3 regions of the Clostridium saccharobutylicum DSM 13864 genome follow, and region 1 is predicted to be linked to each of the others. Evidence: riboswitches for the same ligand, from Rfam matches in the RefSeq annotation. Region 1 holds a riboswitch; each other region holds the start of a gene.
The links. A riboswitch is a leader RNA that binds a small molecule or an ion and turns the genes downstream of it on or off. The one in region 1 is predicted to bind thiamine pyrophosphate.
Positions count from the first base shown of each region.

Region 2: linked by a shared signal. The riboswitch ahead of thiW (energy coupling factor transporter S component ThiW) and the one ahead of thiT (energy-coupled thiamine transporter ThiT) in region 1 are both predicted to bind thiamine pyrophosphate.
Region 3: linked by a shared signal. The riboswitch ahead of cytX (putative hydroxymethylpyrimidine transporter CytX) and the one ahead of thiT (energy-coupled thiamine transporter ThiT) in region 1 are both predicted to bind thiamine pyrophosphate.

Region 1 covers NC_022571.1:97,161-100,451, forward strand. Annotated here, with positions in the region: gene CLSA_RS00405 (Mrp/NBP35 family ATP-binding protein) at 1-463, shown strand, start outside; gene CLSA_RS00410 (ferredoxin) at 775-966, shown strand; gene thiT (energy-coupled thiamine transporter ThiT) at 1,072-1,746, opposite strand; TPP riboswitch at 1,882-1,982, opposite strand; gene CLSA_RS00420 (hypothetical protein) at 2,004-2,210, opposite strand; gene CLSA_RS00425 (DegV family protein) at 2,383-3,231, opposite strand.
Region 2 covers NC_022571.1:785,540-788,830, forward strand. Annotated here, with positions in the region: gene CLSA_RS03575 (S8 family peptidase) at 1-1,041, shown strand, start outside; TPP riboswitch at 1,218-1,328, shown strand; gene thiW (energy coupling factor transporter S component ThiW) at 1,434-1,961, shown strand; gene thiD (bifunctional hydroxymethylpyrimidine kinase/phosphomethylpyrimidine kinase) at 2,098-2,898, shown strand; gene thiC (phosphomethylpyrimidine synthase ThiC) at 3,009-3,291, shown strand, end outside.
Region 3 covers NC_022571.1:4,809,183-4,812,473, forward strand. Annotated here, with positions in the region: gene CLSA_RS20620 (phenylpyruvate tautomerase MIF-related protein) at 1-195, opposite strand, end outside; gene cytX (putative hydroxymethylpyrimidine transporter CytX) at 419-1,618, opposite strand; TPP riboswitch at 1,708-1,819, opposite strand; gene CLSA_RS20630 (AI-2E family transporter) at 1,868-2,893, opposite strand; gene rlmD (23S rRNA (uracil(1939)-C(5))-methyltransferase RlmD) at 3,150-3,291, opposite strand, start outside.

The DNA of each region.
Region 1 (3,291 bases):
TATTTGGAGAGGTGCAGTAATCAATGGAGTGTTGAAGCAATTATTTGTTGAAACAAATTGGGGCGAGCTTGACTATTTACTTATAGATATGCCACCAGGTACAGGAGATATTGCCTTAACTGTAATGCAGGAGTTCCCAATTGATGAGATTGTAATAGTTTCTACACCACAAGATATGGTATCAATGATTGTTAAAAAAGTTGTTATTATGGCTCAAAAGATAGGAATAAAAATTAAAGGTGTAGTAGAAAATATGGCTTATATAAATTGTCCGGATTGTGATAAGAAAATAAGAGTATTTAGCAGAAAATCTTCAGAAGAAAATGCAGAATATTTAGGATTGCCTTTAATAGGTGAGTTACCAATTAATATTGAACTTACAGAAGCTTTAGAAGATGGTAAGGCTGAGGAATATGTTAGAGAAAATGCGTTATATTCATTAATATTTGAAGGATTGTATTAAAGCTTAATTACCAAGTAAATAAAAAGCATCATATAATATAAAAGGTTTCATTATTTAAAGTTACAGAAATTAAATAATGAAGCTTTTTTATTTTTACGAAGTTTATATATAAAAGTTCTTAATGTTGATATTGCACTCTTTTTCATGTATATATTTTGTAGTAACCACAAGCAAAAGAATATCCTTACTTTCGGGGAGAAACCACCTAAATTTAAATTTCGAGTTCTTTATAGTATTAGAGTATACATACTTTCGGATTATTTAGGAAATAATACACTATGTAATTTTGATTTGAAAGGATGTAGAGATTAATGAAAGCAAAAGTAGATAAAGATACTTGTATAGCATGTGGACTATGTCCATCTATATGTCCAGAATGCTTTGATATGGAGGATGACGGAAAGGCTGGCTTTATAGTTGATGAAGCACCAGAAAATGTAGAAGGTGAAGTGCAAGAAGCAGCAGAAAGCTGTCCAGTAGATGCAATATCTGTCGAGAAATAAAACATAAGAATAAGAGAAAATATACATTAATATATGATTTTTTATTATGTATATTTTCTCTTTATTATTTTTATATAATATTGTTATATTAAATAAATTTGTACACTAACTCATGGTATTAAGTGAAGATGCGTGTATTATTCTTTCAATAGGAAGAATAGATATGATTACTAAGCATATAATGTATTCTATTCCTAGCATAGGTCCATTAATTATTAATGAATATAAAGCAGGAGACATTCCAGCGGGTGCAAGTGAACCAAAGAAAGCAACTCCAGAAATAAAATGACACAAAAATCTAACAAAAACAGCTAAGGTAACCCCAAGCCATTTTTTATTATTAAAGCATCCTGCTATACCTAATGCCATAAAGGGTAATGGATAATCAAATAAAACTTGAACTGGATGCAGAATGTATGGATCCATAATAAGTGTTATTATTCCGTAAAGAAATCCTGTTAGAAATCCTACTCTTGGTCCGTACATAAATGCTATAAGTAATATTGGAACCATGCTACCTAATGTAATACTACCACCTTGTGGAAAATGATATAATCTGAGCATTTTCAGTATTGTAGCTAAAGCCAAAGCTATGCCAATTCTAGCAATAAGTTGAGGAGTAAAGTTGATTTTTTTAACTTTAACTAATATTATGAGTAATATTACACAACCAATTAAAGTTGTAATGGATAATGGACTTGCAATTATAGCTTGAATGTTTTGTGAAAAGTTTTGGAAAAGAGTAGAAAATTGTTTGTACCAATCATTAAAAATTTGCATAAAAAAAACCTCCTTCGTGACGCTTATGGAAGAGGAATTAACAAAGTCATTATAACTAATCTTCATATAATAAATTTAAATATTAGTTTTATACTTTGGTTTAGAGACTACCAACCTATATAAATAGAAATGTAAATTCTTATAAGGTTGCTTTCCCTACGCTAGAATTAACTAGATCAGGTTTAAAGGGTTTATGAATTATCAAATCTCAGCATATAGCTCCCCCAGCACGTTACAAAATAATTTTATACATTTTACTATAAATAGTCAATTATGTTATATGTGTTAAACTTGTCGTTTTTATTATGATGGGCTATATAATTAGAAGTAATTTGATTTAAATCTGTTGAATAATGAGAAACTGGATTATTGGGCAAATTGTGAGAAGAAGTGATAGAAATAGTATCATTCATATCAATAATAATACTTTCTTTGTACGTTGAATCTAAAACAAAACCTTTCATAAAATTAAGCCTCCTTAAATCAAACAAAATGAGGTTTTACTTTGTTTATTGCATTAAAAAACTAAAACTTTCTTAAATATATGATTAACCAAAATAAAAAAAATATACATAAAAATCACCTAACTAAAAATATAATTTTTTAGTTAGGTGATTTTTATGTGTTTTTAATAAATTAATCTATATTTTCTACAATGAATCCAACAAGACCAGGGCCGGTATGAACACCAAGTGCAGGGCCAATCATTCCTCCAAGGGTACATTCCACTAAATTAGGAAGGTCTTTAATTGAATCATATAACATTTCAGCTTTATCAGGAGCATTGCCATCTAATACCCAGACTTTACATTTGTTATTTTCTAAATAAGGTTTTAACAAAGTAGCTAATCTAGATATTGATTGTTTAATTCCTCTTATTTTGCAAACTGTGTGATATATTCCATCATTACCTACAGTTATAATAGGTTTAAGATTGAGTGCATCAGCTATAGTTCCAGCAACTTTACCTATTCTACCGCCTTTTTTTAGATATTCTAATGTATCTATTGTGAAAAATACATCTATTTTATTTTTGAGCGTAGGTAATATATCTATAATTTCTTTAAAAGGTTTACCTTCTTTAATTAAATTTGCAGTTTCAAGTACTATTGCACCCTGAGACATAGTTAATGTCATAGAATCAAACACGAAAGTTTGTATTCCAGAAACATTTTCAGCTGCTAATCTTGCTGCGTTATAAGCTCCTGAAAGACCACTTGATATAGTTATTATAATTGCATGAGTATATCCAACATTTTTTGCTTCATTTAATGCATTAGTAAATCTATCAACACTAGGTAACGATGTTGTAGGAATTTCTTTTTTTAGTAACTCATAAAGCATATTTGGAGTTATATCAATACCATCGTCATATTCTTTATTGGAAAAAATAATTTTGAAAGGTAGTATTTTAATATTATTTTCCTTTGCAATATCAGCACTTATATCACAAGCACTATCTGTTATTAATGCAATTTTCTCCATCTTAATTCCTCCTAAAGCACATTAACATATTTTAATTATATCACTACTGATATTGTTATC
Region 2 (3,291 bases), 690 kb from region 1:
TTTGATGTTAAAGTACCAGTATTTAATTTAACATCAATTTTCTCAGCTTTACAATTTTTGTACGAATATGCACTTAAAAGTAGGAAACCTATGATTGTATATTTCCCTCTTGGAACTAATTTAGGAAGTCATAAAGGAAATGGTATTTTAGAAGAATACATAGAATCAATTACAAGTAGTAGTGGTATAGTATTGGTTACTGGAGCAGGAAATCAAAGAGATGCAGGTGGTCATACATCTGGAACTATATCTCAAGTTGATACGCCTATTGCAATTGAGCTTGAGGTATCACCAGAGCAGAAACACTTAATAATTGATATTTGGACTGAACTTCCTAACGTAATGACTATAGACATAGTATCTCCATCAGGTGAAAATACAGGTATAATACCAAGTATAATTAATTCAACTAGAAACTATACTTTTGTATTTGAAAAAACATCGATAAAAGTTAATTATTATTTTCCAGAGGAAAGTACAGGAGATGAATTGATACGAATTAGATTTTATAGTTTACAGCCAGGTATATGGCTTCTTAGATTGAGAGCAAAGTATATTTTGAGTGGCGTATACAATGCTTGGCTGCCTCAAAGAGGAATAACAGTAGGAAATACTAAGTTTAGTTCATCTGATCCATATGGAACAGTAACTAATCCGGGAACTTCATCTTATGTAGTTACTGCAGCAGCATATAATCAAAATAATAATAATGTTCTTAATTATTCTGGAGTGGCTTTTAGAGATAATTTGATTGATGTAATAGATGTTGCAGCAGGAGGAGTAAATGCTTTAACTGTAGCACCAAGTAATAAAACTGCTATTGTAAATGGGACTAGTGTATCATCAGCAGTAGTTGCTGGAGCTTGTGTTATGTTATTTCAGTGGGGAATTGTTCAAGGCAATGATCCATATATATATTCCCAAACTGTTAAAGCATATTTAGCAAAGGGAACATCACGAAGAAGTGGAGATATATATCCAAATGCTAGATGGGGATATGGTATTCTAGATATTGTTAAGATGTTTCAAAATATGGAGTAAAGTTATATATATAATAACAAGTATATAGAGATATTTTGAATAGTTGTGGATAAATAGATTAGTGATTTATTTATATTGTGTACTAAAATTTGCATTATTGATAAAAAACTAAGTAAATAAATTTGACATTTATTCTGGAATGGTATAATCTTTAATTTAGAAAGACAATTTTATAACAGAATAACTAGGGGAGCTAATATTTTAGCTGAGATTGGAAAGAGTGATTTCCTGGACCCTTATAACCTGATTTGGTTAATGCCAACGGAGGGAAGTATATTAATTAATGTTTACGCGTGATTTATTTATGTATCCCTTTGGGATACATTTTTTTTATGTGAAAAATAGGTTGTCACTCAAATTAAAATTTATCTTGTCTTAAGGAGGGAGAGTGAATGCAAGAAAAAAGTAAAGCACAAAAAATTGCATTAAGTGGATTATTAATTGGTATTTCAGTTATTTTTGGAACACTATCAATGCCAATTGGAGCAGCTAAAATATCTCCAGTACAACATTTTGTGAATGTTGTAGGAGCAATAACTTTAGGTCCAATATATGCAGTTTTAAATGCATTCGTCGCATCACTTATAAGAAATATTATGGGCACAGGCAGTTTGCTAGCTTTTCCAGGAAGTATGATAGGTGCTTTTCTTTCAGGAATTTTTTATAAGAAATTTAGAAGAGCAAGTATGGCTGTTATTGGTGAAGTGTTTGGTACTGGAATTTTAGGGGCATTGATAGCATATCCAGTAGCGGTCTTAATTTTAGGGAAGGAAGCAGCATTTTTTGTATATATAATTCCTTTTACTATGAGCTGTAGTGCGGGAGCTATTATAGCATATTTCTTTTTAAAGGTTTCTGTTATAAGAAAAATATTAATAAATAATGAATTGTCAATAAATAAGGCACATGAAAATAAATAAAAAATAAGCTGGCAAATGGATATGCTATTTTTTGAACGTGCCTAGACATAATTTTAAAGATATTAAGAAAATTTAATGAAGTGTAAATTGTGGAAAGTATAAGATCAAATTTATATTAACTAGAAGGGGTGATTTTATGTTTAGAGCATTAACAATTGCTGGATCAGACACATGCGGTGGAGCTGGAATTCAGGCCGATTTAAAGTCTTTCTCAGCTAATGGAGTTTATGGAATGAGTGTTATAACAGCAGTAACGGCTCAAAATACTATGGGAGTTTTCGGTATTCAAGATATAAATCCAGAAATGATTGAAGCTCAAGTAGATGTTATCTTTAATGACATAAGAGTAGATGCTATTAAGATAGGTATGGTTTCAAAGATTGAATCTATAAAGTCTATATCAAAATCTTTAAAAAAGGTAGGAAAGCTTCCAATGATAGTATTAGATCCAGTCATGATATCTAAAAGTGGATTTAACTTATTATCTAAGGATGCAAAAGAAACATTAATTCATGAATTATTTCCGTTAGCAACATTAATAACTCCTAATTTACCAGAAGCAGAAGAAATTTTAGGAATAGAAATAAAAACTTTAGATGATATGAAACAATCAGCTTTAAAGCTTAAGGAACTTGGACCAAAAGCTGTTTTAGTTAAAGGTGGACATTTAGAGGGAGAAGCGACTGATTTATTATTTGATGGAAAAGAATTCATAATTTTGCCACAAAAAAGAATTAATACTACTCATACTCATGGAACAGGATGTACTTTATCATCTGCAATAGCTGCTAATTTAGCTAAAGGAATGACAATAGAAGCAGCTGTAAGACAAGGAAAAAAGTATGTAACAACTGCTATAGAACATGGCTTTGAATTAGGAAAAGGAGTAGGTCCTACTAATCATTTTTATGAGCTTTATAAGAAAGCTGGAATTTAGACACAATCAAGAGATATTAATAAGAATGATTAATTATATAAAAACATAAAGAATTTATTTAATAACATTACAAATTAAATTATTAGTAAAAATTGAGAGGAGAATAAACAATGAATTATAAAACTCAAATGGAAGCAGCTAAAAAAGGTATAGTAACTAAAGAAATGAAGGTAGTAGCTAAGAAGGAAAATATATCAGAAGAAAAATTAATGAAACTTGTAGCGGAAGGTAAAGTAGCTATTCCAGCTAATGTTAATCATAAATCTCTTAGCCCAGAAGGAATTGGTGATGGACTTAAAACAAAGATAAACGTAAATTTAGGTATTTCAGGTGATTCAGTTGATTATTGCAGAGAAATGGAAAAAGTAAAAATGGCAATTGATTTTGGTGCTG
Region 3 (3,291 bases), 400 kb from region 1:
TTTTACTTCTACAAAAGCACCTTTTTCTAATTTTTCACCGCCAAAATAAAGTGAATATTCATCTTCAAAACCAACCATTAAAAATTTTTCACTTTTTCCTGGAATTAGTTCTATTGATTCTCCTAATCTTTTCTTTATAATTTCTTCTTTCTCACTTGAAATTTTTACACTTACCTTAGATCCTATAAATGGCATATTATAATCCCCTTTCTTATTGTCTTTAAGGCACATTTTAAAAAATAATAAGTCATGTGCCTAAATATCTTCTGTACATAAACCAAATTGTTCCATAATACTTTCATTATATCATATTATTATTATTTCATATCAAAAAAAATAACAACAAATATCCTAGTATTTTTCTTTTAATAATTAGATATGTTTTAAAATATACAATAATAATTTATTTTAACTCAAATTACTTATATGCTTTTAAACATAAATTAATTAAAATACATAATAATGCAATGCCAATCATAACAGGAATAGTTATACCTACTATAGAATTAAATTGCATTAATATTCTATACGCAAATACTCCAATAATCCATATAATAATATTCTTTATGTCAACCACATTTTTTTCCTCAATTGATTTTTTATTAAATATAAAATAATCAGTTATTGAAATTGCAAATAATGGTGCAAAAACTGATCCTATTAAATATAGAAAATCTTCATATTGATCTATAGAAACAACTATTGATAATATTATTCCTAATCCACATACAATTAAACCTGCAGTTTTTTCATTTATACATTTATTTATGTTAGTAAAACTTACTCCTGCAGAATATGCATCTAAAAAAGTTGTAGTTACTGTTGAAAAAATGACAATAATAAGTGCTATTGTTCCAAGTCCAGCTGAAAGTAAAATACCAGATATATCTGAAGTACCAGCATATAAAGATGCTCCAAGGCCAATGATAAACATAAAAGTACTACCAATGCAATATCCTAATGCACTTGCTAATGTACCCGCTTTTTCAGATTTTAAATTCTTAGTATAATCTGAAATAAGTGGAATCCATGATAATGCCATAGTTACATTAAGTTCTACTGCTGTGCCAAAATTTAACGTCTCTCCTTCAAATCCACCCGCACCTACATTGGCTGTATTATTTGTAAATACTATAAAGCCAAGCACTATAGTTGATAAAAACAGTGCAGCTACTGCTACAGTATTTATTTTAGATAGGCTTTTTACTCCAACACCTATCCATAAAGCAATTAATGCTCCAATAATAATACACCATACCGTTTCGTTCTGAAAATTAAATAATTGCATAGAAACTGCATCTAATGCCTTTGAACCATTGATAATCATAACTGCAGTCCAACCTAATAGTTGTACAATATTTAATATAGAAAATAAAAATGAACCATATTTTCCAAATGAAATTCTAGTTGATTCTATTGAAGATAATTTGCTTTGAGCACCTATAATACCACATAAATAAAGTATAACACCTCCAATAGTATGTCCTATCAAAATAGCAGCTATTCCTTGGCTTAATCCTAAAGGTGCTAATAGCGCTCCCGTCAATATTTCAGCAATAGAAATTGCTGCACCAAGCCATAAGATAAATTGACTTGAATTCGAAGTCTTATTTTCCATAATCTTCTCCCTTACAATAAAAAAATGAGATATACCAAAATAGCATATCTCATCAAATAATAAATAAGAAATTAAACATCTCTCATTAAATAATCATAAGTTAGATTCCCTACGTTGGCATTATCCAAATCAGGTTTAAAGGGTTAAAGCTACATTTTACTTACTCTCAGCCTGCATGTGCAAGCTCCCCTGTGTTTTTTATTTTATAATAATTCATAATTGATTTCAAGTTATTTATTTTCATGTGCCTCAATCATTTTTATTATTGCCATAAGATATTCCAACTATATCTAAAATAAACATGAAAACAGGAATTCCAATAATTAGTCCCCAAACACCTGCAATATGTTCCGATACTAAAAGTATAACTAAGGTATAAAATATAGGTAGCTTTGTCTTTGAAGACATTAATTTTGGATTTAATATATACGCTTCAAATGCGTGAAGTAAAGCAATTAATCCAAGAACATAAAAAACATGAGGTAATCCACCATTATTAAAAGCTACTATACTTAAAGGTACTAATGATACTATTACTCCAGCCACAGGAATAAGACCAAGTAACATTACCATTACACCAAATCCTAATAAATGCGGAAATCCTATTATAGATAATCCTATAGTTGAAAGCACACCATTTATAATAGCAATAACAATTTGTACTTCAATAACTTTACCAAAAGAGAAAACAAACTTTTTTCCAAAGAATTCAACTTCCTCATATAATATATTAATTTTACTATTTTTAAATTTATGCGTAAATTGCATTATTTCATCCTTTTGAATTAAGAAAAAAATACTTAAAACTAAAGAAATAATTATATTAATTCCTAATTTGCTTATATTTGTTATTGAATGCATTATGTAATTTATGCCTTCTGCTGAAAAAATAGTTGAGTAAACTTTATCTAATCTTTCTTTTATTAAATTAGTAATCTCATTATGTCCTAAATTTCCATATAACTCATGTACCTGCATAATTACCTGAGTTAACTGTTTAATAACCATTGGTAAAAAGTCTATTAATATAATAAATATTACAGACGTTAAAAGTAACGAAACTATAACAACCATGAATTTATAATTTATTCTTATTTTCCCATCAAATTCTTGAATTAAATGTTTTGAAATACTATGAATTAGATATGTAAATACAAAAGTTAATAGCATTAAATTTATCATATCCTGCATTACATAGAAAAATATAAGTAATACTAATAAGGTTATAAGTCTCTTAAAAGATCTTTTTTTATAAATTTGAATCATATCTGACATTATCATTACTCCTCATATACTGTTTTTTCTTTCAATTAATTTAACGTATATTGAAATTTATAAAACAATTAATTATCTATTTTATAAATATTAAATCAATCATAATATAGTTTTTACGAATCTTTGCCAATATTAAATTTATCATATAATAAATCATAACATAATTATGCATTAAATTGTGAATTAATTGTAAATAAAAACTTATTTATAAAGAAAAAGGGTGAGATATAGACTCACTCCTAATAATTCATTAATGCTATTTTTTTTCTATCTTTGCAACACATTCTATATGTTTTGTCATAGGAAACATATCAACCGGTTGAACTTCTAAAGTTTCATATCCTAATTTCTCTAAGTGTTTTAAATCCCTTGCCAATGTACTTGGATCACATGATACA